Azoarcus sp. CIB: one gene and its partner. The protein of the gene in region 2 interacts with the protein of the main gene of each other region in a pairwise test. Links are inferred from orthologs where the notes say so. Each region holds a gene or a part of one and is shown on either strand. Other genes may lie near its edges.

Region 1 (14,728 bases), 1.4 Mb from region 2 along the record:
AGCTCGATTTGGCGCGCGAGATATGGATGGCAGGTCGCGATCTCGTCGGCCTGGGGCGTACGGTTGTGCGGCGGCCGGCATTTCACCGCATTCGCGATATAGACGTTCTCGCCCCGCTTCAGGCCGATCGCGGCGAGCATTGCATCGAGCAGCTTGCCCGCAGCACCGACGAAGGGCTCGCCGCGCTGATCCTCCTCGGAACCCGGCCCCTCGCCGACGAACATCCACTCCGCGCGCCGGTCACCGACACCCGGAACGGCCTGCCGACGCTTCTCGCACAGGCGGCATTCCTTGCAGTCGCGGATGTCAGCCTCCAGCTCGTCCCAATCCATCCGTGCGATACGGCCCGCCCTGGCCGGATCGCCACCGTCACGGCGGTTCGGCGCCGCAGCCGAAGCGACCTCCCCTGCAGCGCGCGGAATCAGTTCGCGGACAGGAACCGCCGCACGCACGGAACGCACTTCGGGCACCCGTTCCGGCTGCAGGGTCTGCGCGGGCGGGGCCGATGCAACGCCGCCCCGATCCGGCCCGCCCGCGACCGGCACCGACGCCGGCAACACATCGACAGCATCCGAACTCTCCTCGCCCCCCGCGCGCAAACGCCAGACGGGAGCGAGCCCCATCTCGCGCAGCACGGCATCGCGCCGCGCGTACCTCACAGCTCGCGCCTCATCACGATCGCATCCTCGCGCCGACCGTCGGGCCCCGGGTAATAGCCCTTCCTCCGCCCGATCGCAACAAAGCCGTGGCATTCGTACAGCGCAAGGGCCGCGGTGTTCGAGGGTCGCACCTCGAGAAAGAACTGCGTCGCCCCCACCCGCAGCGCCTCGGAAGACAGATACTCAAGCAGCTTCCCGCCGATTCCGCGACGCTGAACCGTCCGCGCGACGCTGATGTTGAGCAGGTGGGCCTCGTCGACCACCGTCAGCATCACGGCATAGGCGACCGGCTCCGGCCCGTTGCGCATCACCCAGCAGTTGTAGCCGGCACGCAGGGAATCCGTGAAATTGCCTTCGCTCCAGGGAAAGACATGCAGCTCGCGCTCGTTCTCGACCACCCACGGCAGATCCTCGTCCGTCATGGGGATGAAGCCGAATCCCGCGGTCACGCCCGCCCTCCGCGCGCCAGTCGCTCGGCGGTCGTCAGCGCCACCTTGTCGCGCACATACAGCGGCGCGGCGAGTTCGGCGGCGACCAGGGCCCCGCTGTCGACGAGGCGCACCGCCAGCCTTGCGACGTCCGCCGCGCGGGGTACCGCGTCCCGCACCTGGGGTCCCAGCCGATCCAGCACCTCATCCGGAATCCGATCGCCGTACACCGCGAACGCCGATCCGATGGCGGACCATCGGCCACCGGCAGGCAATACCAGCATCTCGGGCGGGCAGCACGTCGGCGGAGCGACCGCGACGGGAAGTCCGTGGGACAGACGGTAGGCCGCGGAATACACCTCGCCCATGCGCGCATCGGTTGCAACGAAGATCGCGTCCCCGCTGCCTTGCAGCGCCAGCGCCTCGAGACTGCATACCGGCGCGACCCCCAGGTCCGCACCCATCGCCAAACCCTGCGCCACGCCGCATGCGAGGCGCAACCCCGTAAAGGCCCCCGGACCGGCGCCGAACGCCACGGCATCGAGCGTCCTGAGCGCAACGCCCGCATCGGCGAGCAGGGACATCAGGGTGGGCAGCAGGCGCTCGGAATGATTCGAATGCCCTTCCAGGGTTCGTTCGACGGTCTCGCCGTCGAGCAGCAGGGCGACGCTCGCGTGTTCGCACGAGGTCTCGATCGAGAGGATTTTCATAAGCCGCCCATTTTACCGGCAGCGGCCCATATTCGCAGCGCCCGTGCCGCGATTGTGCGCGGCGGGAACTCGGGAGGATCCCGCTCAGCGCTCCGTCACGCTGCGGGGACGGTTCGCGTCGCGCATCGCCTGCCGCAAGTCCTGATAGAGCGCTTCACGCTGCTCGCGCGACAGACGGCGCGGCTCCTGCACAGCAGGACGGGGGGTCTCAGGGCCGCTCATGAGCGCACGGCGCAGCTCGGCCCGGCGCTTGTCCCGTGCGCTCGAATGCCCCGGCGAAGTCACACTTTCCTTCCCTTGGCGCGACGACGCGCTCTCGCGTGCGAACCCGGGTGCGGCAGCGAATGTCGACGCAAGCGCGAACAGTAACAGGACGATACCCGTCGCCCGACGTCGGGACCAGCTCCCCTGCAACCTGCCGTCGGCGGGGGAGCATGCCCTACAGGAAGTTGAACAGCTGTTTGCCATGATCGCTGCGGACGGAGTTGGTATTGCAAATTCGGACGATGAAACCATACCCTTGTATTGGTATTTACGGCGTTTCTGGACGAAGATTTAAAGACCAACGTGTAAGGGCGTGTTGCGTATTTCCCAAGCCCTTACGAAACGTTACCCGTTGCTGGCGAATCTTCGAATTCGGCGCTGGCACGCAAAAATGTAACCGGATAGGATTCGCACCATGAACACCAAGATCCGATATCGAGTATTGCTGGTCGACGACGACGCGCGCCTGCGCGATCTTTTGTCGCGCTACCTTCAGGAACAGGGCTTCACGGTCAAGGCCGTCGTGGACGCAGCGTCCATGGATCGCGCCCTGCACCGCGAGCATTACGACGTGATGGTGCTGGACCTGATGCTTCCCGGCGAAGACGGCCTTGCCATCTGCCGGCGCCTGCGGGCCGACCAGAACGCCATCCCCATCATCATGCTCACCGCCAAGGGTGACGACGTCGACCGTATCATCGGCCTCGAGATGGGCGCCGACGACTACCTTGCCAAGCCGTTCAACCCCCGCGAACTCGTTGCCCGCATCCACGCCGTGATGCGCCGGCAGCCTCCGACGCTGCCCGGCGCACCGACGATCGAAGACGAGGTCGTCAAGTTCGGCAACGTGCAGGTGAATCTCGGCGTACGTTCGCTCGTGCGCGACGGGGAGGAAATCTCCCTTACGACCGGCGAATTCTCGCTACTGAAGGTCCTGCTCCAGCATCCGCGCCAGCCGCTGTCGCGCGACAAGCTTATGGAGCTGGCACGAGGCCGCGAATACGGCGTCTTCGATCGCGCCATCGACGTGCAGGTGAGCCGCCTGCGCAAGCTCGTCGAAGACGACCCTGCCAAGCCACGCTACATCCAGACCGTGTGGGGCTTCGGATACGTGTTCGTGCCGGATGAATCGAAGTCTGCCAACGAAGCCTGAACCGCCGGCAGCAGACGTCGGGGAACCCTCGCCAAGTCCCGCGAGCCAGGAACCGCGCCTTGCGCAGTTCCTGCCGCGGACGCTCCTCTGGCAGACCTTCTTCCTCATCGCCCTGCTTCTGACGCTGGCGCTGGCAACCTGGTCGCAGATCTTCAGTCATTTCGAAGAGCCGGCCCGCGCCCGCAACCTGGCCCAGATGGTCGCCAGCGTCGTGAATCTCACACGCACGGCGCTCATCAACTCGGAAGTCGAGCGGCGCACGGAGTTGCTGATCGAGCTAGCCGCGCTGGAGGGAATGCGCATCTACCCGGCCGAGCCCAGCGACGAACTCGAACCGCTGCCCGACACACGCGGGATGCAGATGCTGACGCAGGAAGTCCGCCGGCAGCTCGGAACCCACACCCGCTTCGCTTCGCGCTGGAAGGCCCTCGATGGCTTCTGGGTGAGTTTCCGTCTCGACCCCGACGACGAACAGGATTTCTGGCTGATGCTCCCGTCCGAGCGTATCGAGCGGACCGGCGCCCTGGAATGGCTCGTCTGGGGAGGCGGCGCGCTCTTGGCGGCACTGTTCGGTGCCTACATGATCGTGTCCCGCATCGGCGTCCCGCTGCGCAACCTGGCCCGCTCGGCGCGCGTCGTCGGCAGCGGCCGCACGCCGCCGCACCTCCCCGAAAGCGGGCCGCTGGAGATCGCCACGGTTGCGCGGGCGTTCAACCAGATGGCCGGCGACCTCGCTCGCACCGACGCCGACCGCGCCTTGATTCTCGCCGGCGTGTCGCATGACCTGCGCACGCCCCTCGCGCGTCTGCGTCTCGGCATCGAGATGTCCGGCGCGCCCGACACCGACGTTCGCGCAATGGTCGCCGACGTCGAGGAAATGGACCGCATCATCGGCCAGTTCCTCGATTTCGGGCGCGGCGAACCGCAGGAGCCCCTGCAGCTCGAGGACCTCGCGGGCCTGCTCGCCGACATCGCGGAACCCTATCGCCTGCGTGGCATCAAGGTGCGCCTCGACACACCGGCAAGCCTCCCGGTGCCGGTGCGCACCCTCCCGCTGCGGCGCGCGGTCCGCAACCTGATGGACAACGCGGTGCGCTACGCTGGAGAAGAAAATCCCATCAGCCTCACCCTTTCGAGCCGCGGCGACGAAGCCCTGATCGAAGTCGCCGATCGCGGCCCCGGCATTCCCGAGGCCGACATGGAGCGCATGCGACATCCCTTCACGCGGCTCGAGACCGCACGCTCGAACACCAAGGGCGCCGGCCTCGGCCTCGCCATCGTCGAACGCATCGTTGCCTCGCATGATGGCCGACTCGAGTTGCGCACCCGCAACGGCGGTGGCCTGCGCGCAATCATCCATCTGCCCCTTGAAGGACCGAAGCGCGGCCGCGGTCGCCTGCTCGCTGGCGAAAGCGAGGCAGACGGCGAGTAGTACAAACCGATTGCCACGCCGGTTCGCTATAATCCCCGCGCATGAAGATTCTTTTCGACCTGCTTCCCGTCATCCTGTTCTTTGCCGCCTACAAGTTCGCCGGACACGACCCGGCAGCGGCGCACGACCTCGCCACCCGGGTCCTCGGCGAGGGCATCCAGGCCACCCAGGCTCCCATCCTCATTGCGACGGCGGTCGCGATCCTCGCAACGGCCGGCCAGATCGCCTGGGTATGGTTCAGGCACCGCAAGGTCGACACGATGCTGTGGGTCAGCCTCGCGATCATCGTCGTATTCGGCGGCGCGACCCTGTTCTTCCACAATCCCACCTTCATCAAGTGGAAGCCGACCGCACTCTACTGGCTCTTCGGCATCACGCTCGCCGGCTCGGAGTTGCTGTTCCACCGCAACCTGATCCGCAAGATGCTCGAAGCGCAGGTGCGCCTCCCCGAGCCGGTGTGGGGGCGCCTCAGCCATGCCTGGACCGCGTTCTTCATCGGCATGGGCGTTCTCAACCTGTACGTCGCCTACAACTTTTCCGAAGAAAACTGGGTCAATTTCAAGCTCTTCGGTGGCATGGGCCTGATGCTTCTGTTCGTACTGGCCCAGGGCCTCTACCTCTCCAAACACATTCAGGAGGAAACCAGCTGATGCTTTACGTGCTGACGGGCGAAGACGCCCCGGGCAAACTCGACGCCCGCATGGCCGTGCGCCCGGCGCACCTCGCGCGCCTCGAAGCGCTGCGTGACGAGGGGCGGCTCGTGGTAGCCGGCCCCATGCCTGCAATCGACTCGCCCGACCCCGGCCCGGCCGGCTTCTTCGGCAGCCTCGTGATCGCCGAATTCCCGTCCCAGACGGACGCCGAAGCCTGGCTCGCGAGCGACCCGTACGTCACCAACGGAGTCTTCGCGCGCACCAGCGTGCGCCCGTACAAGAAGGTCCTGCCGTGACGGTGATCGACGAGATCAGGGACCGACTCGCGCTCCTCAACCCCCTCTCGATCGAAATCGAGGACGACAGCGCCCTGCACGCCGGACATGCCGGCGCCAAGGGCGGCGGCGGACACTACCGCATGACGATGGTGTCGGACGCATTTATCGGCAAAAATACGGTTGCACGTCACCGACTCATATATGGAGCGCTGGGCGAACTGATGCGAACCCGCATCCATGCACTCGCCATTCGCGCCCTGACGGCCGAAGAGGCCAACACTCAACCCAACAGGAAGGAACTTTGATGATTCGCTTTCCCAGCCGTCTCGCTCTTTGTCTCATGGCCGGCCTGATCGGCCAAGCGGCCCATGCCGCAGGCCCTGCTGCCACGGTGAACGGCACCGCGATCTCCGCTGCGCGCGCCGACGTGATGTTCAACGAGCAGCGCGCCCAGGGCGCTCCCGACAACCCGCAGCTCCGCGACGCGGTGCGCGAGGAGCTGATCCGCCGCGAAGTCCTGGCTCAGGAAGCAGCCAAAAAGGGGCTCGACAAGAAGAGCGAAGTGCAGGCCCAGATGGACCTCGCCCGCCAGGCAGTGCTGCTGCGTGCCTACATTCAGGATTACGTGAAGACCAACCCAGTCACCGACGCCGACCTGAAGAAGGAATACGACAGCGTCAAGGGCAAGATGGGCTCGAAGGAATACAAGCCGCGTCACGTCCTGGTCGAGACCGAGGACGAGGCCAAGGCGATCATCGCCAAGCTGAAGGCCGGCGAGAAGTTCGACGCCCTCGCCAAGCAGTCGAAGGATCCGGGCTCCAAGGACAACGGCGGCGACCTCGGCTGGAGCAATCCGGGCATGTTCGTGAAGCCTTTCTCCGATGCGATGGTCAAGCTCGAGAAGGGCAAGTACAGCGACGCGCCCGTGAAGTCGGACTTCGGCTACCACGTGATCCAGCTCGACGACGTGCGCGACCTGAAGGCGCCCGACTTCGACGAAGTGAAGCCGCAGCTCGAGCAGCGTCTGCAGCAGCAAAAGATCGAGAAGCACATCATGGATCTGCGCGCCAAGGCGAAGGTCCAGTAAGCGTCCCGACCTGAAACACGAAGGGCCGCCCCGAGCGATCGGGGCGGCCCTTTGCATTCCGGGGCCCGACACGCGGAGGAGAGCTGCCGCCCCCTCCGCCGCGTCGTCAGAACTGTGCTTCGTCGAGCGCCAGCGCACCCGCGGCGCCATTCACGACCGAGTACGACAGCGCCTGCGCCTGCGACAGGATGTGGTCGGCGTAGAAGCGCGCGGTGACGATCTTGGTCTTGTAGAACTCGTCGGAGGAGCCTTCCGCGATGCGCATCGACGACACCAGCGCGGCACGCGCCATGAGCCAGCCGCCGGCCACGATGCCGAGAAGCTTGAGGAAGGGCACCGAGCCCACGGAGGCGGCCTTGATGTCCTTGCCGTAGGTCGCAAGAACGTACTCGACCGCCGCTTCGAGCGCGGCGATGCCCGATTCGAGGGATCTGCGGATCGCCACGAACGCCTCGTCGCCGGCGTGCTCGCCGAGCTGAGCGACCACGCCGCGCATTTCCGCGATCAGGGCCTTGATCGTGACGCCACCTTCGCGCGCGGTCTTCCGGCCGATGAGGTCGTTCGCCTGAATCGCGGTCGTGCCTTCGTAGATCGTCGTGATGCGCGAATCGCGCAGATGTTGCGCGGCGCCGGTTTCCTCGATGAAGCCCATGCCGCCATGCACCTGCACACCGGTCGAGGCGATGTCGATCGAGTTTTCCGTCGACCAGCCCTTGACGACCGGAATCATCAGGTCGACAAAAGCCTGATTTTCCGCACGCACCGCAGCGTCGGGATCCCGATGCGCAGCGTCGTTCGCGGCAGCCACGACGTAGGCCAGCGCACGGCTGGCTTCGGTCTGCGACTTCATCGACATCAGCATGCGGCGCACATCCGGGTGATGGATGATCGAGACCTTCGGGCCGCCGCGCACGCCCATCTCGGTCCCCTGGACGCGATCCTTGGCATAGGTCAGCGCGTGCTGATAGGCACGCTCTGACAGCGCAACGCCTTCCATGCCGACCGCGAAGCGTGCTTCGTTCATCATGATGAACATGTACTCGAGGCCGCGATTCTCCTCGCCGATGAGGGTGCCGATCGCGCCGCCGTGGTCGCCGAACGCGAGCACGCAGGTCGGGCTCGCGTGGATGCCCAGCTTGTGTTCGATCGACACGCAGTGGACGTCGTTGCGCTCACCCGGGGTACCGTCGGCGTTGAGCAGGAACTTGGGCACGACGAAGAGCGAGATGCCTTTCACGCCTTCCGGTGCGTCCGGCAGGCGGGCGAGCACGAGGTGGACGATGTTGTCCGTCATGTCGTGTTCGCCGTAGGTGATGAAGATCTTCTGGCCGAAGATCTTGTAGGTACCGTCAGGCTGCGGTTCCGCGCGGGTGCGCACGGCCGCGAGGTCCGAACCGGCCTGCGGTTCGGTCAGGTTCATGGTGCCGGTCCATTCGCCGCTCACCATCTTCGGCAGGTAGGCTGCCTTCTGTTCATCGGTGCCGCGCAGCGTGACCGCTTCGATCGCGCCATTGGTCAACATCGGGCACAGGGAGAAGGCCATGTTGGCCGATTTCCACATTTCCATCACTGCGGTCGCAACAAGCTTCGGCAGGCCCTGACCGCCGAATTCGGGTTCGCACGCGAGCGCGGTCCAGCCGGCTTCGGCAAACTGCTTGTAGGCTTCCTTCCAGCCCGGCGCGGTGCGGACGTTGCCGCTGTCCCACTTGGCACCTTCCTGGTCGCCAATCCGGTTCAGCGGGGCGAGGACGCCGCTGGCGAACTTGTTCGCCTCATCGAGGATCGCATCCACCAGATCCGCGGATACTTCCTCGCATCCGGGCAATTTCGCGACTTCGTCGAGGCCAGCCAGCTCGCGCATGACGAACTGCATGTCGCGGATCGGCGCAGTGTATTGACTCATGTGTTCTTCTCCCGAGACCTGCTTATTGTGAAACTGCGCCCGGGTGGGCGCAGTCCTTGTACAGCTTTTTTATATTTCTAGAGCATTCAGCCGACAGCTTTGGCCAGCTCCGGCACAACTTCGAACAGATCGCCGACGAGGCCGTAATCCGCCACCTGGAAAATCGGCGCTTCCGGATCCTTATTGATCGCGACGATCACCTTGGAATCCTTCATGCCCGCGAGGTGCTGGATCGCGCCCGAGATGCCGACCGCGATGTAGAGCTGCGGCGCGACGATCTTGCCGGTCTGGCCGACCTGGTAGTCGTTGGGCACGTAGCCCGCGTCGACCGCGGCGCGCGAAGCACCCAGCGCGGCGCCGAGGGCGTCGGCGAGCGGCTCGAGCAGCTTGTGGTAGTTCTCGCTGTTACCGAGGCCGCGACCACCCGAAACGATGATCTTCGCCGCACCGAGTTCGGGACGTGCGCTCTTGGTCAGTTCGCGGCCCTTGACGGTCGTCAGACCCAGATCGGCACCGGCAGCGACGGCTTCCACGGCAGCGGAGCCACCCTGGCCGGCGGCTTCGAAGGCGGTCGTACGCACGGTCATCACCTTCACGGCGTCGGCCGACTTCACGGTGGCCATCGCGTTGCCGGCATAGATCGGGCGCACGAAGGTGTCGGCCGACTCGATGCCGGTGACGTCGGAAATCTGCGCCACATCGAGCAACGCGGCGACGCGCGGGGCGACGTTCTTGCCGTTGGCGGTGCTGGGGGCGAGGATGTGGGTGTAGCCTGCAGCATTGGCGACAACCATCGCGGCGACGTTCTCGGCGGTCTGCGAGTCGTAGTGGGCGGCGTCCGCAACGCGCACCTTGGCGACGCCCGCGACCTTTGCCGCCTGCTCGGCCGCCGCGCCGCAGTTGGCGCCGGCGATCAGCACGTGGACCTCAGTTGCCAACTGAGTACCGAGCTTGGCCGCGGCCGAAACGGTGTTGAGGGTCGCGGCCTTCAGGCTCGCGTTGTCGTGTTCTGCAATAACCAGGATCGCCATGTTCAGATCACCTTCGCTTCGTTCTTGAGCTTGTCGACGAGTTGCGCGACGTCCGCAACGCGCACGCCGGCGCTGCGCTTGGGCGGCTCGGCCACTTTCAGCGTCGCCAGGCGCGGCGCGACATCGACACCGAGATCGGCCGGCTTGACGATGTCCAGCGGCTTCTTCTTCGCCTTCATGATGTTCGGCAGCGTCGCGTAACGCGGCTCATTGAGGCGCAGGTCGGTGGTGATGACCGCCGGCAGCTTGATCTCGAGGGTTTCGAGACCGCCGTCGATCTCGCGCGTCACGGTGGCAGCACCGTCGCCGAGCGCGACCTTCGACGCGAAGGTGGCCTGCGGCCAGCCCATCAGCGCGGCCAGCATCTGGCCGGTCTGGTTCGAGTCGTCGTCGATCGCCTGCTTGCCGCAGATCACGACCGTCGGCTGCTCCTTGTCGCATAACGCCTTCAGCAGCTTCGCCACGGCGAGCGGCTGCAGTTCGACGTCGCTCTCGACGAGGATACCGCGGTCGGCGCCGATCGCCATCGCGGCGCGGATCGTCTCCTGGCAGGCCGCGACACCGCAACTCACCGCCACGACCTCGGTCGCGATGCCGGCTTCCTTGAGCCGCACGGCTTCCTCGACGGCGATTTCGTCGAAGGGGTTCATGGACATCTTCACGTTCGCAATATCAACGCCCGTGCCGTCAGCCTTCACTCGCACCTTGACGTTGTAATCGACTACGCGTTTGACGGGTACCAGGATCTTCAATGCCGCGCTCCTTTGCGTGTTAGGTCGGTCGAAATTGTGGAAAGGGAATTATGTTACCGCCACCAAGCGAAAAATACGCCGTTGCGATGAACACTTGACCGCCGACCAAAAAAATCGTTCCATACGCATAGGTATGGAGTGCATACGGTACCGTATGGTCATCCTTTAGTCAATACTAGGTAGTATGGAAAACAAGCCTCTAAAACCGCGCGTCCAGCTAGACCGCAATGCATGGGTAAGCGCTGCCACCGAGGTCCTCGCCGAGGAGGGCATCGCCGGACTTCGCGTCGAAGTGCTCGCAAAGCGCCTGAAGGTCACGAAAGGCAGCTTCTACTGGCACTTCCAGGATCGTCGGGACTTGCTGCTGGCCGTCCTTCAGGTGTGGAAGGATGGGCGGATCCGCGACATCGTCAAACAGACGCGCGCCCAGCCCGGCGGGGAGCTGGAGCAGATTTACCACGTCATCGATATTTATAGCACGAGCCGCAGCCGGCGCGGCGCTGCAATCGAGCTCGCCGTACGCGACTGGGCGCGCCGCGACGCCGACGCCGCCGCGATCGTCGCCGAAGTCGACGACATCCGCCTGCGCTGCGCGCGCGAACTCTTCCTCGCGTGCGGCGTGCCGATGGAGGAGGCGTCGAGCCGCTGCATGCTGCTCTACGCCTACGTGTTCGGCATTTCGCTGATGATCTATGACAAGTTCGACAGCGACGTGGCACGCCTGAAGCGCGACATCGCCGACCTCATCGCGCAGTCCGCGAGCATGAAGCGCACGACCGCTGCGACCAGCAACTGAGGCGCCGGGACGGGATTGCACGGATCAGCCGGACGCGAGCGCCGGGAAGACGGTGCAGGCATTCCGCCCCGTCGCTTCAGCGATTTCGGCAGGGGACACGGCACGCAGCACGGCGAGCACTTCGGCAAAGCGGCGCAGATCGGCAGGTTCGTTGCGCCCTCCCTGCGCCCAGGCAGGCGGGATGTCGGGTGCGTCCGTTTCGAGCACGATCGAGTCCATCGGCAGGGTCGCCGCGAGGCTGCGGATGCGGCGCGAGCCGTCGAAAGTCATCGCCCCGCCGAAGCCCAGCCTGAAACCCATCGCGATGAAGGCGTCGGCCTGCTGACGACTGCCGTTGAAGGCGTGGGCGATGCCGCCGGGCACCTCGATGCGCCGCAGGTGCTTGAGGATGTCATCGACCGCGCGCCGGACGTGCAGGATGACGGGCAACCCGAAGCGACGGGCGAGCTTCAGTTGTTCGACGAAATACAGTTCCTGGGTGACGCGGTCGAAATCCGGCGCGAAGAAATCGAGGCCGATCTCGCCAACTGCGACCGCCTGTCCGTGCGCAAGGCGCTCCTGCAGAATGTCGAGATCCTCCTTGCAGGCACCCCCGACATACAGCGGATGGATGCCGAAGGCATGGACGATATCGGCATGGGCAGCTGACAGGGCTGCAACCCTGTCGAAATTGGCGACCTCGACTGCCGGCACGACGAAGCGGGCGACGCCCGCCGCACGCGCGGCCGCCATTACCGCGACACGATCGGCGTCGAACTCCGCGGCGTCGAGGTGGATGTGCGTATCGATGAGCATTGCATCGACGCCGGGCTCGCGGGCAGGCGCGGACGGCCCTGCCCCGGCACGCTCAGCGCCCGCGCCACTCCGGCTTGCGCTTGGCGATGAAGGCGTCGATGCCCTCGGCGGCATCCTCGCTCATCATGTTGCACGCCATCGTCTCGGCCGCCATCTGGTAGGCGGCTTCCATGCCCATCTCGAGCTGGCGGTAGAACATCTGCTTGCCCATGCGGATCGCGAGAGGGGATTTGGCGCAGATCGCGGCGGCGAGCTTCGCGATCTCGGCGTCGAGCTCTTCGACCGGCACGACGCGGTTCACGAGACCGCGGCGCTGCGCTTCCGCGGCGTCGATGAAGTCGCCGGTCACCAACATTTCGAACGCTTCCTTGCGCCCCATGTTGCGTGACAGGCCCACGCTGGGGGTCGCGCAGAAGAGGCCGACGTTGATGCCCGATACGGCGAAGCGCGCGACATCGGCGGCGACGGCGAGGTCGCACATCGACACCAGCTGGCAGCCCGCCGCGGTCGCGATGCCGTGGACACGGGCGATAACGGGCTGCGGCAGCTCGGTGAGCTTGACCATGAACTTGCCGCACAGGCGGAAGAGATCCTGCTGGAACTGCAGGGTGTGGTTGCCACGCATCTCCTTCAGGTCGTGCCCGGCACAGAAGGCCTTGCCCTCGCCCGCCAGCACGACCGCGCGCACGCTCGCGTCCTTTGCGATCGCGTCGGTCTCGGCGATCAGGGCTTCGAGCATCGCGCGCGAGAGGGAGTTGAACTGGCCGGGGCGGTTCAGGGTCAGGTACGCAATCCCGCCTTCGTCGCGGCGCAGTAGCAGCGGTGCGTTGTCGGATTGCTGAGGCAGTGCACTCATCGTCATCTCTCCCGTGATATTCGTATATGTAGTGAACAGTTGATTTTGCCCGAACCCGCGACGTAGCGGACGGTGAAACCCCGGCGAGGCGGCCTAGCGGCGGCACGCCCCCACAGCGGACTCTGCCATCCAGCCCGCGATTTCGGTCGTCAGCCTTTCGCCCGCCTTGCGGAACGCGGTGACGCCACCCTTCGCGTCGGCGCTGGACGCGGGCTCGCGCAACTCGAACATCCGCCGCGCGAGCGCATTTTCACCACGCGGCGGCAGCACTTCGGCACGCGCGACGATGACCGCCGTGCTGGCCGCGGGGGCTTCGAACGCCTGGGTGAATTCGTCCACTTCGAGGCGCAGCCGGCAGCCACCGCTGGTCGCCGACGGCGCCAACAGGGCCTGAAGCAGCCGCCGCTGCAGCATTTCGGACGGCGGCGCGGCCCACCGGCTTTCGGCAAACACCTGGCGTTGCGCCGGTTGGCGGTAGTCCAGCCGGTACTGCATCGCCGACGTCGCGAGCCAGGACGGCGCCCGGACTTCGATCTGTGTCGGCAGGACGGCAGGAGCCGGGGAAACGGCCCCTGCCAAGCCTAGATCATAGATGGCGGGGACGACTGGCCGTTGCGGCAGCCCGCTGCATGCGCCCAGCGCAAAGCCCGTGCAGAGCACGCCGAGGATCCTTGCCCCCCGCTTCCAGGCTCGAAGTGTCATGAGAGTTCCGTGGTGGTTCATCGGGCCGGGAGCGCCGCGGATGTGAATCCGCTCTCGCCGGGTCCGGGCTGCGCCGGCTGCCGCCCGAGCAACAGCATTTGCGGCGACGCGTCGACTTCCTCGACGAGATGCCCAATACGTTGCGAGGTTCCTTTCAGCTCCTCGAGCAGGGCATTGAGCTGCGGCAAGGTTTCGTCAGCCACTCGCTCGCCCGTCGCTGCGGTCGCGGCATCCACGCGTTCGGCGAGCCCCTGCAGTCTCGCCATCAGGACCTTGAGTTCGCCGATGGCGGGCCCGGCATCGACACTCGCACGCTCGAGGTTCTGCAGGGTATTCGAAAGCCGGGCGAGATTCTCCTGGTTGAGGACCGCGCGGATCGATGCCAGCGTCTTCGGCGCGTCAGCCAGCGTCCGGTCGGCTCCCGCCGCCGCGGACTCGAGCCGCTGCAGCGTGTTGCCGATCCGCCGGATGTTGTCGTCGGTAACCAGTTCACCGAGCTTGTCCGCCACCAGTCTGAGCCTGCGTGCGGCGTCGAGAGTCGTATCGGTGAGCTGTTCCATCGTCCCCGGCTCCATCTTGAGCCGCGGGGGTTCGTCGCCCTCCCCGACCAGCGGCTCCGGATTCTCGCCACGGTCGTTGAGCTGGACGTAGGCGAGCCCGGTGACCCCCTGGTACGCGAGACTGGCCCGCGTTCCCCGCGTCAGCGGAATGTCGCGGCGCAGGCGGATGTAGACGAGGATCTTGCGCGGATCCTCGGGGTCGAGCGTGATGTCCGCAACCTTTCCGGCGGCCATGCCGCGATAGCGCACCCGCGCCTCGAGGTTGAGGCCGGTGACGGTGCCGGCCGACTCCAGGATGTAGGTGCGCTGCGAGTCGCCATCGTCGGAGAACCACCACAGGGACGCGAGCAGCGCAGTGCCCAGGACGATGGCGAAGAGTCCCGCCGCGAGGGCATGGGCGCGATTTTCCATCAGCGCACGCCTCCGCTCCGGATGCCGGCCCGAAGGCCGAAGGGTTTGCGGAAGAAGCTGTCGACAAAGGGGTGATCCAGTTCCATCGTTTCCTCGAGCGAGACGCAGCTCACGATGCGTCGATCGGAGAGTATGGCGATTTTTGTCGCCAGCGCGGCGAGCGTGTCGACGTCGTGGGTCACGAGCACCACGGTCAGTCCGAGCTGGCGCTGCAGGCTGAGCACGAGTTCGACGAAGGCCGCGCTGCGGTCCGGGTCG
Region 2 (14,507 bases):
GCGGCGACGAGGCGGCGCTGTTCGCCGGCGACCTGCTGCGCATGTATACGCGCTACGCCGAACGGCAGCGCTGGAAGGTCGAGGTCGTGTCGGCGAGCGAATCGGATCTCGGCGGCTACAAGGAGGTCATCGTGCGCGTGGTCGGCGGCGGCGCGTATTCGAGACTGAAGTTCGAATCCGGCGGACACCGGGTGCAGCGGGTGCCGGCGACGGAGACGCAAGGGCGCATCCACACCTCCGCCTGCACGGTTGCGGTGATGCCCGAGGCCGACGAGCTCGAGGCCGTCAATATCAACCCGGCGGATCTGCGCATCGACACCTTCCGTGCAAGCGGCGCGGGCGGGCAGCATATCAACAAGACCGATTCGGCGGTGCGCATCACCCACCTGCCCACGGGCATCGTCGTCGAATGCCAGGACGACCGTTCGCAGCACCGCAACAAGGCGCAGGCGATGTCGGTGCTGGCCGCGCGCATCCACGACATGCAGTTGCGCGAGCAGCAGGCCCGCGAGGCCGCGACGCGCAAGAGCCTCGTCGGCAGCGGCGACCGTTCCGAGCGCATCCGCACCTACAACTTTCCGCAGGGCCGCGTCACCGATCACCGCATCAATCTCACGCTGTACAAGCTGGACGCGGTCATGGAGGGCGAGATCGACGAGCTGGTCGGCGCGCTCACGGCAGAACATCAGGCCGAGCTGCTGGCGGCGCTCGCCGGTGAGTGAGATGGCCGTGCTGCCGCGTTCGATGATGTCGCCCCGGTGGAGGCGTTGATGGATGCTCCCGACGCGGCACCGGACATCGCCGGCGTACTCAACTGGGCGCGTGCCCGCATCGCCGTCGTCGATGCGCGGGTTCTGCTGCGCCATGTGCTGCAATGTTCGTCGGCGCGCCTCGCGGCCTACCCGGAGGCGCGGCTCGACGAGCGCGAATGGACGGAGTTCCGCAGCCTGGTCGAGCGCCGCGAGGCCGGCGAGCCGGTGGCCTACCTGATCGGCGAGCGCGAGTTCTATGGGCACCCCTTCATGGTTGGCCCGGCGGTGCTGATCCCGCGACCGGACACCGAGCTGCTGATCGAGCTGGCGCTGGCGCATTTCGGCGACAAGCCGCGCACGCGGGTGCTCGATCTCGGCACGGGCAGCGGCGCGCTGGCCGTGACGCTGGCGCTCGAGTTGCCCGACGCGGACGTGACGGCGGTGGATCGCTCGCGCGAGGCCTTGCTGGTCGCGATGGCCAATGCCGCGCGCCTCAAGGCGAGCGTGTCCTTCGTGCTCGGCGACTGGTTTTCGCAACTGGGGGGTGACCGCTACCAGCTGATCGTGGCCAACCCTCCGTATGTTGCGGCGGGCGACCCGCACTTGAGCGAGGGCGACGTGCGCTTCGAACCGGGGACCGCGCTGGCCGCGGGGCCGCAGGGGCTGGACGACCTCGCGGCCATCGCCGCGCAGGCGCCGCGCCACCTTGAGCCCGGCGGCTGGCTCTTCATGGAGCATGGTTACGATCAGGCGGCGGCCGTGCGCGGCCTGCTTACCGACGCGGGATTCTCGTCGATCTCGTCATGGAAGGATCTCGGCGGCATCGAACGCGTGTCGGGCGGCCAGTGGCTGGGACGTGGCGAGCCGCGCTGAATGGGTGCCGCGGTTTGGCCGCAGTTTTGCTATTGACGGCCGGAGCAGCAATCCCTAGAATTTCCCGAGTTAATTACTCAACTTTTGGAACGGCACCATGGACATCCAGAACGTCATTCGCGAGCAGGTCACCAACAACCCGGTCGTGCTCTACATGAAGGGTACGCCCCAGTTTCCGATGTGCGGCTTTTCCGCGACGGCGGTGCAGATCCTCAAGAACCTGGGCGTGAGCGATCTGTTCTCGGTGAACGTGCTCGAGAACGAAGACATCCGCAACGGCATCAAGGAATACGCCAACTGGCCGACGATTCCGCAGCTCTACATCAAGGGCGAGTTTGTCGGTGGCTGCGACATCATGCGCGAGATGTACGAGAACGGCGAACTGAAGACGATGCTCGGCGAAGCCGGCGTCAAGTAATCAGTTTCCCCCGGTGCGGCGTCCGGCCGCGCGGGGATCGCGCAGGTATCGATATCAGGCCCGCCCTTCGACGGCGGGCTCGTCTTTTCTGAGCCGCGCGATCGACTTGTGCGCGAGGTGGCGCAGCAGGAGATGCGGCGGCATCCGCAGCCAATGGGCGCGGACGTAGATCGCGAAGCGGGCGAGCGTCGCTGCGGGGCTCTCGCCCGCCTCGTTCTCGGGGCGGATCGCGGTCGTGTACAGCATCGTCAGCAGGCGCGAGGCCGGTCCGCCCGCGGCATTTCGCATGTCCGCAAGCACATGCGGCGGAATCGGGCTGTCGAGCAGATGCCTGGCAAGGTGCAGGCCGAATGCGACCGGCGCGACGACGTCGAGCGTGCGTGAGGCGTCGACGACGCGCGTCCAGAAATCGGCTTCGTTGGCGCCCATGCGCAGGAGCCCGTCGATATCAAAAAGATCGCGCAGGCCGTTGTGGAGTTCGCCTTCGTGCAGCAGGTGCACGATGCTGTGGATCAGCAGGTGCTCGGGGCGCGGGATGCGGACTGCGGGCAGATCGGGCAGCGCGGAGGCCGCCCGGATGATCGTTTCGGCGTCGGGGCTGTGCCGTGACGTAAGCGGCAGGATCGTGTGATGGACGTCGAGCACAGTGCCGCGCCGCACGTTCACCATCGGCGGCAACTCGTGCATCCACGTGCGGTAGTAGCGCTGGTCGTAGGGCGAGTTCTTGCCCGACGCCCAGCCGGCGACCATCAGGCGCAGCTCGACGTCGCCGAGGGCGTGGTGCGGCACGAGGATGTCGATGTCGCCGAACAGGCGCCCGCGCCCGACCGGATGGTCGGATACCGCATAGGCGGCCCCTTTCAGCAGCACCACCGGAATGCCGAGCTGGCAAAGCGCGCGCTGCAATCCATGTACTTCCCAGCGCACCGACTGCGTCTGGCGACGGCTAAGCTGTCGGAGGGCCTCCAGATGCCGTGTCGCCTCGGCAGGAACGGGGATGTCTGCAGCAGCGATGCGTTCGGCAAGCAGGCCGGCGAGGTTTGCCGAGCGTGCGCTCGCGACCAGTTGCGACCATTCGGAAAGGTCCAGTTTCGTCGCCTGCGTGGGCGTCTTGAGGATGGAAACGAGGCGCTTGCAGGCCGTCGATTTCATCGCGTCACTGCCCGGTGACGTCGCGCACCAGCGCCAGCGCCGTTTCGGTCGAGTCGAAAACGATGTCGAAGCAGCGCGCCGTGTCGAGCATGTCGCACAGCGCGCGAAAACCGGTTTCACCCATACGGTCGCGGTTGAACGACTGTTCCGCAATGCGCGCGAAGGCCTCGGCGCGGCCGATCTCCTCGCAGGAGGGGGCCGACTCGGCGGCGAAGCGGGGAAACACCACCCAGCGACAACGTGCCTGGTGCTCGGCCGCGGCGCGCGAGGCGGGGGGCGGCGCGGCATGGCTGATCGTACCCTTGCGCGTGTCCGTATAGCGCGGGCCGAGCGTCGCGCCGGGAAAGCGTGAAACGATTTCTATCGATTCGTTTTTCAGGCTGATCGGTCGCGGGTTGGGTTGCAGCGTGCCGCAGGCTGGAGCGAGGATTGCGAGTTCGTCGGACAGCAGTCGCCATCCATCGATGAAGGTCAGCGCCGCGCACAGCGTGCTCTTCCCCGCCCCCGGCGAACCGGGCATGACGAGCGCATCGCCATCCCGTGCGACGACCGCGGCATGCATGACGAGATAGCCGAGCGGGCGCGAGGCGATGCCCCAGTTGAGTCCCCATTCGAACAACGGCGCGGCTTGATCGGCCGGTAGCGGCAGGAAGGGCTCGACGTGGTCCAGCAGGAAACGCGCTTGCGGGCGCAGCCAGCGCCGCCATCCGGCTCCACGCTCGATGCGAATGTCGAAATCGATGAACCGCTTCGTCCTTCCGGGCGCTTGCATCGCCTCGGGGTAGAACGTCTCGAGATGCTGGCGCACCGCGCCGAAAGGCGCACGCACGCGCACCGTGACCGGGGCGAGATGTAGGGTGGTGTCGATCAATCCTTTAGCCAGCTCGCAATGCGGAACGCGTTGCGATCAAGTGTGCGCGAGAATTGACAGCTGCACCAGTTCATTGATCACACGTCGGATCGTCGTTGCGCTGCCGTCGAAATCTCCGATTTCGTCCCCGTGTGCGACGATGTGAGCGACAAGCGCCTCGACGCTCTGCAGATCTGCATTGGTCGACAGCCTCACGATTTCCCGTGCGAGCGGCGAGACGATCCAGTAATCGCCGGAGTTGCCGTCGAACAGCACCGTCGCATGGTCTTCACGCCAGTCCGGCGAGCAGAGGATCGTGCGGCCGGGAAATCCCTGCAGCATGGCGTCGTCGCGGATCTGCAATTTCATGCCCGGCACGGCTTACTTCTTCTTGCCGGTGCCGATGTTGCCGTCGCTTGAGAGGCTGCTTCCATTGGTTGTGCACACCGCGACCAGGCCGGATGTCAGATCATAGGTGGTCGTGAGGTAGGCGATGACGTCCGACGTGGTCAATCCCATATCGGTATTGCAGGCCAAGTTCGACGGGCAATACGTTCCGCCGCCTTTCAGGGCCTCCCACATTTCCGAAATGTGCCAAGTCTTCACCGGATAGCCCGGGAAAGCGAGGGCATTGAACCACGCGGCCAGCAGATGGCTCATCAATTCCCCGGACGGGGACGTGAAGAAGTCAGGGAAGGCCAATACCTCCCAGATGCCGGTATTGCCCGGTGCGCCCGGCAACACCTGATCCACCGGGGTCCCGATCATGGGGTTGCCAGACAGATCAACGGCAATCACGTCTTTCGGGTTGGCGATATCGTGCCCCCCGTTGCAACCGGTTGAATCTGTCAGCGTCGTGTTGAAAGTGGGTGCGGTGAATCCGGCCGGCCAGGGATTGGCCATCTGACCTTGAGTGCCCTGCAGTTTCCAGACGGTTGGTGACAGGCCGCCAGTGCAGTTCAGGCCGTCTGCCGGGTGACTCAGGTTGCCGCTCACCAGCGCAGACGGACTCAGACAGGTGCCGCCGAGCGCAGATCTCGCCTGCACGGCCAGTAGCACGCCGACTCCGCCTGCAGTCGCCCCGATGAAGCGACGACGAGAACCCGTGGATGGGGACGCCGCCGTTCTTTCGGGAAGCTCGCTACGGCTGGTATCGCACGGTTTCGGGGGCGTCCCCATTTTTTTGGTCCCTGATGGCAATTTTCGTTGCTCGTGCCTGGTCGCATGTATTCGAGCACGATTCATGCCGAATTGGTGTGTGCTCCAGGGGGCTGATATTTAACAACTTATTGTTATCGAGGTGTGCTGGTTCCGGGGGAGTGTAAATAAATCCGACGTTTGCTCGCCTAACCCCATGCGACGGTATCCGTCGTCCCTAACCTAGCCGACCGGCCCGGCCGCTTCAAGCGGAAGGGCAATGGCGCCGTGACCTTCGTCATGCCGGTGCTATACATTGGCGATGCGCGAATTGGCGAGCGACAGGCGTGTTGCCAGCACCTCCAGAAATCCCTTGTAGAAGTGCATGCGCGTCGTATCGGATGCCCGGTTGAGGGCTTGCGCGTCGATGCGGAGGATTTCGAGCGTGGTGACCGCCTCGACGGAAGCCGAACGCACTGAGCCGCCGGCCGCGAACAGGGACATCTCGCCGAAGCACTCGCCCTCGCTGAGGAGGTTGAGCAGGCGTCCGCGCTTCCTGACGCGCGCCTCGCCGGCGGCGATGAAACAGAAGTGGTCACCCGGTTCGCCTTCGCGGAGTACGACCGTGCCGGGCTGCACCCGGGTCCAGCGCGACAGGCCAATCACTTCCCATAGTTCCACGTCGCTGAAGTTGCGGAAGAAGGTGAGGCGGCGCAGGGTCTGGAATTTTTCCGCGTCTGGAATGGGGGCGTGGATGGACGTCGCGGCGCGATTGCGAAACGCGCAGGCAAGATCGTGCGCGAACTCCGGCCAGTCGCGGTAGCGGCGCGCGAGATCCTTCTCGATCGCGCGCCGCACGATGGCCGCCAGCGCATCGGGAATGTCGGGTCTGATCGAGGTGGCCGGGGGGGCCTCGTCGTGCGCGATGCTGTACAGCAGGCTGAACTGGTTGTCCGCTTCGAACGGCAGGTGGCCGGTGAGCAACTGGTACATGACGACGCCGAGCGAATAGATGTCCGTCTGCTGGTCCAGCGGCATTTCGCGCACCTGTTGCGGCGACATGTAGGCGGGCGAGCCGACCGAGGCAAGCTGCGTGCGGTCGCTCGCGATGTCGAAGGCGGCGCCGAAGTCGGAAATCTTGATGTCCTGACCGTCGCGGGCGGTCAACAGGATGTTTGCCGGCTTGATGTCGCGGTGGGTGATCCCGCGGCGGAACGCGTAGTCGAGCGCGCGGGTGCACTTGAAGATGATCTCGATCAGGCGATCGAATGGCAGCAGCGCATCGGGCGTGCAGAAGTCCGCGAGCGTGCCGCCGCCGACGAACTCCATGACGATCCAGCCATCCTCGTCGTCGATGTGCGCATCGAAGGTGCGTACGATGTGGGGGTGGATCAGCTTCCCGGCGAGCGCAACCTCGTTCATCAGGAGGTGGCGATAGATGCGTCCGCGTTGCGGATCGCGCAGGATCTCGGGATGGATGCGCTTGATCGCGACCTCGCGTCCGGCGAAGGGGTCCCACGCCAGATGAACGGAACTGGTGGCGCCCGCACCGAGCGGGCGCCTTACTTCGTATCTGCCGATCCGTTCCATCGGCAGCCGGGCGTCAAGCCAGGGTGCTGCGCGCCCGCGCGATCGCGGCGCGGACCTGCTCGGGGGCCGTGCCGCCGATGTGCTTGCGCGAGGCGAGCGAGCCTTCGACGGTGAGCACCGCGAAGACGTCGTCCTTCACGCGCTCGGCTGCGCCCGGCACATGCGCCATCGCCGCGCGCAGCTCGTCGAGCGTGAATTGCGGCAGGTCGCAACCCTTCACGTCGGCCGCGCGCACCGCGAGCGCGACCGCTTCGTGCGCGTCGCGGAAGGGCAGGCCGTTCTTGACCAGGTAGTCGGCGAGGTCCGTCGCGGTCGCGTAGCCCTGCTTCAGCGCATCTCGCATCGCATCGGCCTTCACGCGGATGCCGGTGATCATGTCGGCGTAGATGCGCAGCGTGTCGATCACCGTGTCGGCGGTGTCGAACAGCGGTTCCTTGTCTTCCTGGTTGTCCTTGTTGTACGCGAGCGGCTGGCCCTTCATCAGCGTCAGCAGCGCGATCAGGCTGCCGTTGACGCGCCCGGTCTTGCCGCGCACGAGCTCGGGGACGTCCGGGTTCTTCTTCTGCGGCATGATCGAGCTGCCGGTGCAGAAGCGGTCGGCGAGGTCGATGAAGCCCACGCGCGGGCTCATCCACAGGATCAGTTCCTCGGAGAAGCGCGACAGGTGGGTCATCAGCAGCGCCGAGGCGGCGCAGAATTCGATCGCAAAGTCGCGGTCGCTGACGGCGTCGAGCGAGTTGTAGCAGACCTCGTCGAAGCCCAGTTCCTGCGCGACGAACTCGCGGTCGATCGGGTAGCTGGTGCCGGCCAGCGCGGCGCTGCCGAGCGGCAGGCGATTGACGCGCTTGCGGCAGTCGGCGAAGCGCTCGGCGTCACGGCGGCTCATCTCGTAGTAGGCCATCAGGTGATGGCCAAAAGTGACCGGCTGGGCGACCTGCAGGTGCGTGAAACCGGGCATCGCCGTCGCGGCGTTGGCCTCGGCGACGTCGAGCAGGTTCTTCTGGAAGTCGCCGATCAGCACGAGGATCTGGTCGATCGCGTCGCGCAGCCACAGGCGGATGTCGGTCGCGACCTGGTCGTTGCGGCTGCGCCCGGTGTGCAGGCGCTTGCCGGCGTCGCCGACCAGCGCGGTGAGGCGCTTCTCGATGTTGAGGTGCACATCCTCGTCGTCGAGGTTCCAGCCGAATTCGCCGCGCTCGATCTCGCCGAGGATCTGCGTCATGCCGCGCTCGATGTCGGCGAGGTCCTGCGCGCCGATGATGCCCTGGCGCGCGAGCATCTTCGCGTGCGCGAGCGAGCCGCGGATGTCCTGGCGCGCCATGCGCTGGTCGAAGAACACCGAGGCGGTGTAGCGTTTGACGAGATCCGAGACCGGCTCGGTGAAGCGGCCCGACCAGGCCTTGGCCGGCTGCGAGGAAGTGGTGTCTGTCATAATGTCCGTCAGTGGTGTGGCGCGGCCGGATGCGGCCGTCGCGGAGCGGGGCGCCGGTTGTCGCTGGCGCCGCGCAAACAGGCCAAAATTATAAAGCAAAAGCCCCGCATGCCCTGGGCGCCGGTTCGCCGGCGGGGCGCGAATCGTGGGGGCGGGGAGGTTCTTCGATGGAGTCGGTCCAGGCGTTGCGCGTGGTTATCGTCGACGACGAGGCGCCGGCACGCGCGCGCCTGCGCGACCTGCTTGGTGACATCGCGCAGGAGCAGCCGACCGCCGTCGTCGGTGTCGCGGCCAATGGCGTCGAGGCGCTGCGTCTGCTCGAGTGCGAGCCGGCCGACGTCGTGCTGGCCGACATCCGCATGCCGGTGATGGACGGCGTCGAGCTCGCCCGCCATCTCGGCCGCCTGGATAAGCCCCCGGCTGTGATCTTCACGACGGCTTACGATGAGTACGCGGTGCAGGCCTTCGAACTGTCTGCGATCGATTACCTGCTGAAGCCGGTGCGGGCGCAGCGCCTCGCCGAGGCGCTGGCGAAGGTGCGCCGGCGCCAGCCGCTGGCGGATGCGGCACTCGCCGCGCTGGCGCCCGGTGCGCGGCAGCATTTCGGCGTCAACGAGCGCGGCCGCATCCTGCTGGTGCCAGTTGCGGACGTGCTGTTCCTGCGTGCGGAGCTGAAATACGTGACGGCGCGGACGGCCGAGCGCGAGTACCTGCTCGACGAGTCGCTGGTGCAGCTGGAGCAGGAGTTCGCCGGCCGCTTCCTGCGCATCCATCGCAATTGCCTCGTCGCGCGCGCGGCCGTGGTCGGCGTGGAGCGAGCGGGCGAGCACGACGGCGAGCCGCACTGGGACATCCTGCTGACCGGCTTGCCCGAAGGCCTGCCGGTCAGCCGCCGGCAGTGGCCGGCGGTGAGGCAGGTGCTGGGGATCTGAAGACCGTTCCCCCCGTCAGCCGCTGTTGCGCAGGCCCGCCGCGACCCCGTTGATCGAGATGTGGATGCCCAGCCGCACGCGCGCGTCGTCGTGGCCGTCGCGGTGGCGGCGCAGCAGTTCGACCTGCACGTGGTTGAGCGGATCGAGATAGGGGAAGCGGTTGCGGATCGAGCGCTTGAGCAGCGGGTTGTCGTCGAGGAGTTCCTTCTGGCCGGTGATGGCGAGCAGCGCGTCGACGGTGTCCTGCCATTCGGTGCGGATGCGGCCGAAGATCGCGTCGCGCAGCGCCGGGTCCTTGACCAGGCCGGCGTAGCGCGAGGCGATCGCGAGGTCGGACTTTGCCAGCACCATGTCCATGTTCGACAGCAGCGTCGCGAAGAACGACCACTCCTTGTACATCGCCTGCAGCCGTGCGAGGCCGTCGTCGGGATGGGCCGCGCGCCACGCCTTCACCGCCGCGCCGAAGCCGAACCAGCCGGGCAGCATCAGGCGGCACTGCGCCCAGCTGAACACCCACGGGATCGCGCGCAGGTCCTCGATGCGCGTGCCCTTCTTGCGCGAGGCGGGGCGCGAGCCGATGTTGAGCTCGGCGATCTCGGAGATCACCGTCGACTCCCAGAAGTAGCGCTCGAAGCCCTCGGTTTCGTACACCAGGCCGCGATAGGCGGCGAAGGCCGCGTCCGACAGCGCCTGCATGGTGTCGAGGAATTCGGCGCGCGGCGCGGGGGCGTTGTCGGACAGCAGGCTCGCTTCCAGCGTCGCGGCGACCAGCACCTCGAGGTTGCGGCGGCCGACCTCCGGGTTGTTGTACTTCGCCGCGATGACCTCGCCCTGCTCGGTGAGGCGGATGCGGCCCTGCACGGCGCCGCCGGGCTGCGCGAGGATGGCCTGGTAGCTCGGGCCGCCGCCGCGGCCGACGGAGCCGCCGCGGCCGTGGAAGAGGCGCAGGTGCACGCCGTGCTTGGCAAACACCTCGACGAGTCCGATCTCGGCCTTGTACAGCGACCAGCCGGAGGTGAGGAAGCCGCCGTCCTTGTTGCTGTCGGAGTAGCCCAGCATGATCTCCTGCATCCGCTCGCGCGATTCCAGCAGGCTCATGTAGGCCGGCAACGCGAACAGGCGGTCCATGACCGTCGGCGCGTTCGCGAGGTCCTCGATGGTCTCGAACAGCGGGATGATGTTCACGTCGAGCGCCTGCTCGTGCGGGCGCAGCAGGCCCGCTTCCTTCAACAGCAGCGCGAGCTCGAGGAGGTCCGAGACGTCGTCGGTCTTGGAGATGATGCAGTTCGTGATCGCCTCCTTGCCGAAGCGCAGGTGCGCGCGGCGGGCGGCGCGGAAGATCGCCAGTTCGCCCTCGGTCTCGTCAGAGTAGCGCACGTGCGGCGAGGCGAGCAGCCGCGGCGTGGACAGTTCGGCGATGAGGGCCGCGCAGCGGCCCGACTCGTCCAGCGCACGGTAATCGGTGCCCGGCTGGGCGGTCGCCAGCAACTCGGCGACGACCCGCTCGTGCACGTCCGAATTCTGGCGCAGGTCGATCGGCGCGAGGTGGAAGCCGAACACGCGCACGGCGCGGCGCAGCAGGCGCAGGCGGCCGCGCGCGAGGGCGGCCGAGCCGTTGGCGACGAGCGAGCGGTGGAGGATGTCGAGATCCTCGGACAGTTCGTACGCGGTCAGGTAGGGCTCGGCGTCCGCGACCGCGTGACGGGGCGGTTCGCTGCCGAGCAGCAGGCGGTGGGTCGCCGCGAGGCGCGCGTAGATGCCGGAGATCGCGCGCCGGTAGGGCTCGTCCTTGCGGTGCGGAGATAGGTCGGGCGAGCGCTCCGCGAGCCCGAGAAGTCCGTCCGAGGCGCTCACGAGGCCAGTTGCGAGTGACAGGCGCGCGCCCAGCGTGTGCAACTCGTCGAGGTAGAAACCGAGTACGGCGGCGGACTGCATCGCGAGCGCGCGTTCGAGCACCTCGGCCGTGACGAAGGGATTGCCGTCGCGGTCGCCGCCGATCCAGCTGCCCACGCGCAGGAAGGCGGGCAGTTCGAGCGCGCCCAGCGCCGGGTCGCGCTTCGCGAGCTGGTCTTCGAGGTCGGCGTAGAGGCGCGGGACCTCGCGCAGGAAGGTCGCATCGAAGTACGACAGGCCGTTGGCGACCTCGTCGACCACCGACAGCTTGGCCGGGCGCAGCATGCGCGTCTGCCACAGGATCAGCACGGCGCGGCGCATGGCTTCCTCGCTGTGCTCGCGCTCCTCGGGCGTGAGCACCATGCGGTCGCGCCGGTCGAGCAGGCGGGCGATGTCGGTCTCGCAGTTGAGGATGCTCTTCCTCTGGACTTCGGTCGGGTGGGCCGTGAGCACCGGCGAGATCGAAGCGGTGTCGAAGAACGCCGCCAGCGCCGATGCCTCGTGGCCCCCGGCGAAGGCGCGCGCGAGCGCATGCGCGAGGCTGCCTTCGCGCGGCGCAGAGCCGGCGATGAGGTGGGCGCGGCTGCGGCGGATGTGATGCTGGTCCTCGGCGATGTTGGCGAGGTGCGAGAAATAGCTGAACGCCCGCGCGACCTGGATCGTCTGTTCGCGCGACAGCGCATCGAGGATGCCTTCGAGTTCCTGGCGCGCGGCGCGGTCGTCGTCGCGGCGGAAGCGCACCGAGGTCTGGCGGATGCGTTCGATGAGGCCGAACACGGCTTCGCCCTGCTGGTCGCGCACGGTGTCCCCGAGCATGCGGCCGAGCAGTCGGATGTCTTCGCGCAGTGGTGCGTCCTTGTCCTGGGTCATGATGTTTCCGTTGCGGTGTTGGGGTTCGGGGGCGAGAGGTGTGCTCGGACGTCCATGCTAGAATGCTGTTTTGCTGCGGCGCCATTGGCGCGAACCCTGATGTTGCAACGCGGTATGTGCCGCGCCTGTCAGGATCCTAAATCATCTGTCGACGAGTCCGTTTACCGTGAGCGCAACTTCCGCCGAATTCAACCCGCCCGAACGCATCGTAATCGCCACCCGCGAAAGCCGGCTCGCGCTGTGGCAGGCCGAGCACGTCAAGGCCCGCCTCGAGGCGCTGTACCCCGGTTGCCGCGTCGAGCTGCTGGGCATGACGACCCGCGGCGACCAGATCCTCGATCGGCCGCTGGCCAAGGTCGGGGGCAAGGGCCTGTTCGTGAAGGAGCTCGAGGCAGCACTGCTCGAAGGGCGCGCCGACATCGCCGTGCATTCGATGAAGGACGTGCCGATGCAGCTCGCGGAGCCGTTCGCGCTGCCGTGCATCTCGGAGCGCGAAGTGCCGCTCGACGCCTTCGTGTCGCCGCGCTACGCGAGCCTCGACGAACTGCCGCCGGGTGCCGTGGTCGGAACGTCCTCGCTGCGGCGCGAATCGCAGCTGCACGCGATGTATCCGATGCTCGCCGTGACCAGCCTGCGCGGCAACCTCGACACCCGCCTGCGCAAGCTCGACGAGGGGCAGTACGACGCGATCATCCTCGCCGCGGCCGGCCTGAAGCGCCTCGGCCTGGCCGATCGCATCCGCTGCGAACTGCCGTCCACGGTGTCGCTGCCGGCCGCCGGCCAGGGCGCGCTGGGCATCGAATGCCTGGCGAGCCGCAAGGACGTCGCTGCCTGGCTGGCGCCCCTGAACGACGCCGACACCTCGGCATGCGTGCGCGCCGAGCGTGCCGTGTCGCGCGCGCTCGCCGGCAGCTGCGAGGTGCCGCTGGGTGCCTACGCGGAGATCCGCGCGGGCAAGCTGTGGCTGCGCGGTTTCGTCGCGCTGCCCGACGGTAGCCGCATCGTGCGCGCCGAGCTCGAAGGTAATCCCGCGGACTGCGAGGCGCTGGGTCTGGCGCTGGCGGCCGACCTGCGCGAGCAGGGGGCCGAGGGCATCCTCGCCCAGATCGGCTGAGGCCGGCCGCGACGGTGGCGATCATGACCGCGGCAACGCTGTCCGGGCGCCACATCGTGGTGACCCGGCCGACCGGGCAGGCCGACAGCCTGTGTGCGGCGATCGAGGCGCGCGGCGGGATTGCGCTGCGCTTTCCGGTGCTCGCGATCGGCGAACCCGAGGACGGCCGCGCCCTCGATGACGTCATTGCCCGGCTGGACGGGTTCGATCTCGCGTTCTTCGTCAGCCCGAATGCCGTGAGCCATGCCGTCGGCCCCATCCTCGCGCGTCGCGCGTGGCCCGCCGGGCTGCGCGTCGCCACCGTCGGCAAGGGCAGCGAGCGGGCGCTGGCGGGCTACGGCTTCAAGGATGTCATCGCCCCGCAGAGCGGCTTCGACAGCGAGTCCGTGCTGGCCCTGCCGGAGTTTGGGGCGGACGCGGTCGCCGGCAGGCGCGTCGTGGTCTTCCGTGGCGACGGCGGGCGCGACCTCCTCGGCGAGACGCTGCGCGAACGGAGCGCGACGGTCGAGTACGTCACGTGCTACCGCCGCTACTGCCCCGCGATCGATCCTGCACCCTTGCTGCGCCTAGCTGCCGACGGACGCCTCGACGCGATCACGCTGACGAGCAGCGAAGGTGTCGGCAACCTGCGCACCATCGTCGGTGACGACGGCTGGCCGGTGCTGCGCACGGTCGCCATCTTCGCTCCTCATCCGCGCATCGTTGCGCACGCACGCGCGGCCGGTTTCGAGCTCGTCCTCGAGACGCCGGCGGGCGATGACGGGCTCCTCGGCGCCCTCGAGTCTCATTTTCGGCACGCCTCGGTTACACTCAGGCCATGAACCAAGAACAATCCGCGCTCACCCAAAACAGTCCGTCCGAAACCTCCCCGGCTTCGAATCGTGAAGCGGCCGCGCGGCCGTCCGCCGCCGGTCGAAGTTCCGGTGGCGGCCTCGCCGCCGGGATCGCAGTGCTTGCACTCGTCGCGACCGGTGTGCTCGGCTGGTACGTCTACGACATGCGTGGCGGCGTTGCTGCCGTGCGCGAGGAAGTCGCCCTGCGCCTCACCGCGGGCGAATCGGCCGTGACCGAATATCGCGCACTCGGTCGCCAGCAGCAGGAGGCGATCGCCGCGCTGCAGGGCAAGCTCGGTGCGCTGGAGGCCCAGGTGGCGGCCACCGAGGGCCAGGCGGCGGCGCTCGAGACCCTGTACCAGCAGTTCTCGCGCACGCGCGAGGATCGTGTCATCGCCGAGGCCGAATACGCCGTGGCGATGGCGGCGCAGCAGCTGCAGCTCGCCGGCAATGCCGAGGCCGCGCTGATCGCCCTGCAAGGGGCCGAGGCACGCGTCGCCGCGCAGGATGCCGGCCAGCTGCTGCCGTTGCGGCGCGCGCTGGCGCGCGATATCGAAATGCTGAAAGCCGCGCCGCAGGTGGACGTGCCGGGCATCGCGCTGCGCCTCGAAGGTCTGCTGGAACGTGCCGATGCCTTGCCCTTGGCGTTTGCCGGCGAACT

Evidence for each region.
Region 1: the proteins of grxD (region 2) and AzCIB_RS10065 interact in binary tests that used the Escherichia coli proteins (3 or more experiments, as listed by UniProt). The link is inferred for Azoarcus sp. CIB from one-to-one orthologs.

The regions. Positions count from the first base shown.
Region 1 is NZ_CP011072.1:2,265,883-2,280,610, forward strand. What follows is about bases 4,268-7,236. They hold AzCIB_RS10065 (BolA family protein), read left to right. Parts: upstream 4,268-5,591; coding sequence 5,592-5,882; downstream 5,883-7,236. Other genes in these bases: AzCIB_RS10050 (sensor histidine kinase family protein), read left to right, coding at 4,268-4,646; AzCIB_RS10055 (septation protein A), read left to right, coding at 4,688-5,296; AzCIB_RS10060 (YciI family protein), read left to right, coding at 5,296-5,595; AzCIB_RS10070 (peptidylprolyl isomerase), read left to right, coding at 5,882-6,664; AzCIB_RS10075 (acyl-CoA dehydrogenase), read right to left, coding at 6,771-7,236. Outside these bases: AzCIB_RS10025 (uracil-DNA glycosylase), read right to left, coding at 1-623; rimI (ribosomal protein S18-alanine N-acetyltransferase), read right to left, coding at 656-1,108; tRNA (adenosine(37)-N6)-threonylcarbamoyltransferase complex dimerization subunit type 1 TsaB, read right to left, coding at 1,105-1,797; AzCIB_RS10040 (hypothetical protein), read right to left, coding at 1,882-2,019; osmolarity response regulator transcription factor OmpR, read left to right, coding at 2,477-3,214; more of AzCIB_RS10050, read left to right, coding at 3,186-4,267; more of AzCIB_RS10075, read right to left, coding at 7,237-8,567; AzCIB_RS10080 (electron transfer flavoprotein subunit alpha/FixB family protein), read right to left, coding at 8,654-9,598; AzCIB_RS10085 (electron transfer flavoprotein subunit beta/FixA family protein), read right to left, coding at 9,601-10,350; AzCIB_RS10090 (TetR/AcrR family transcriptional regulator), read left to right, coding at 10,535-11,146; AzCIB_RS10095 (TatD family hydrolase), read right to left, coding at 11,171-11,941; AzCIB_RS10100 (enoyl-CoA hydratase), read right to left, coding at 11,994-12,797; AzCIB_RS23745 (ABC-type transport auxiliary lipoprotein family protein), read right to left, coding at 12,891-13,499; AzCIB_RS10110 (MlaD family protein), read right to left, coding at 13,517-14,470; AzCIB_RS10115 (ABC transporter ATP-binding protein), read right to left, coding at 14,470-14,728. UniProt on the Escherichia coli protein: Transcriptional regulator that plays an important role in general stress response. Has many effects on cell morphology, cell growth and cell division. Acts by regulating the transcription of many genes, including dacA (PBP-5), dacC (PBP-6), ampC and mreB.
Region 2 is NZ_CP011072.1:882,287-896,793, forward strand. What follows is about bases 635-3,382. They hold grxD (Grx4 family monothiol glutaredoxin), read left to right. Parts: upstream 635-1,722; coding sequence 1,723-2,043; downstream 2,044-3,382. Other genes in these bases: prfA (peptide chain release factor 1), read left to right, coding at 635-722; prmC (peptide chain release factor N(5)-glutamine methyltransferase), read left to right, coding at 771-1,625; AzCIB_RS03890 (nucleotidyltransferase domain-containing protein), read right to left, coding at 2,098-3,195; AzCIB_RS03895 (HprK-related kinase A), read right to left, coding at 3,200-3,382. Also shown: more of prfA, read left to right, coding at 1-634; more of AzCIB_RS03895, read right to left, coding at 3,383-4,066; AzCIB_RS03900 (hypothetical protein), read right to left, coding at 4,103-4,408; AzCIB_RS03905 (hypothetical protein), read right to left, coding at 4,427-5,104; AzCIB_RS03910 (serine/threonine protein kinase), read right to left, coding at 5,492-6,772; argH (argininosuccinate lyase), read right to left, coding at 6,786-8,204; AzCIB_RS03920 (LytR/AlgR family response regulator transcription factor), read left to right, coding at 8,372-9,136; ppc (phosphoenolpyruvate carboxylase), read right to left, coding at 9,152-11,899; hemC (hydroxymethylbilane synthase), read left to right, coding at 12,066-13,013; AzCIB_RS03935 (uroporphyrinogen-III synthase), read left to right, coding at 13,037-13,834; AzCIB_RS03940 (uroporphyrinogen-III C-methyltransferase), read left to right, coding at 13,963-14,507. UniProt on the Escherichia coli protein: Monothiol glutaredoxin involved in the biogenesis of iron-sulfur clusters.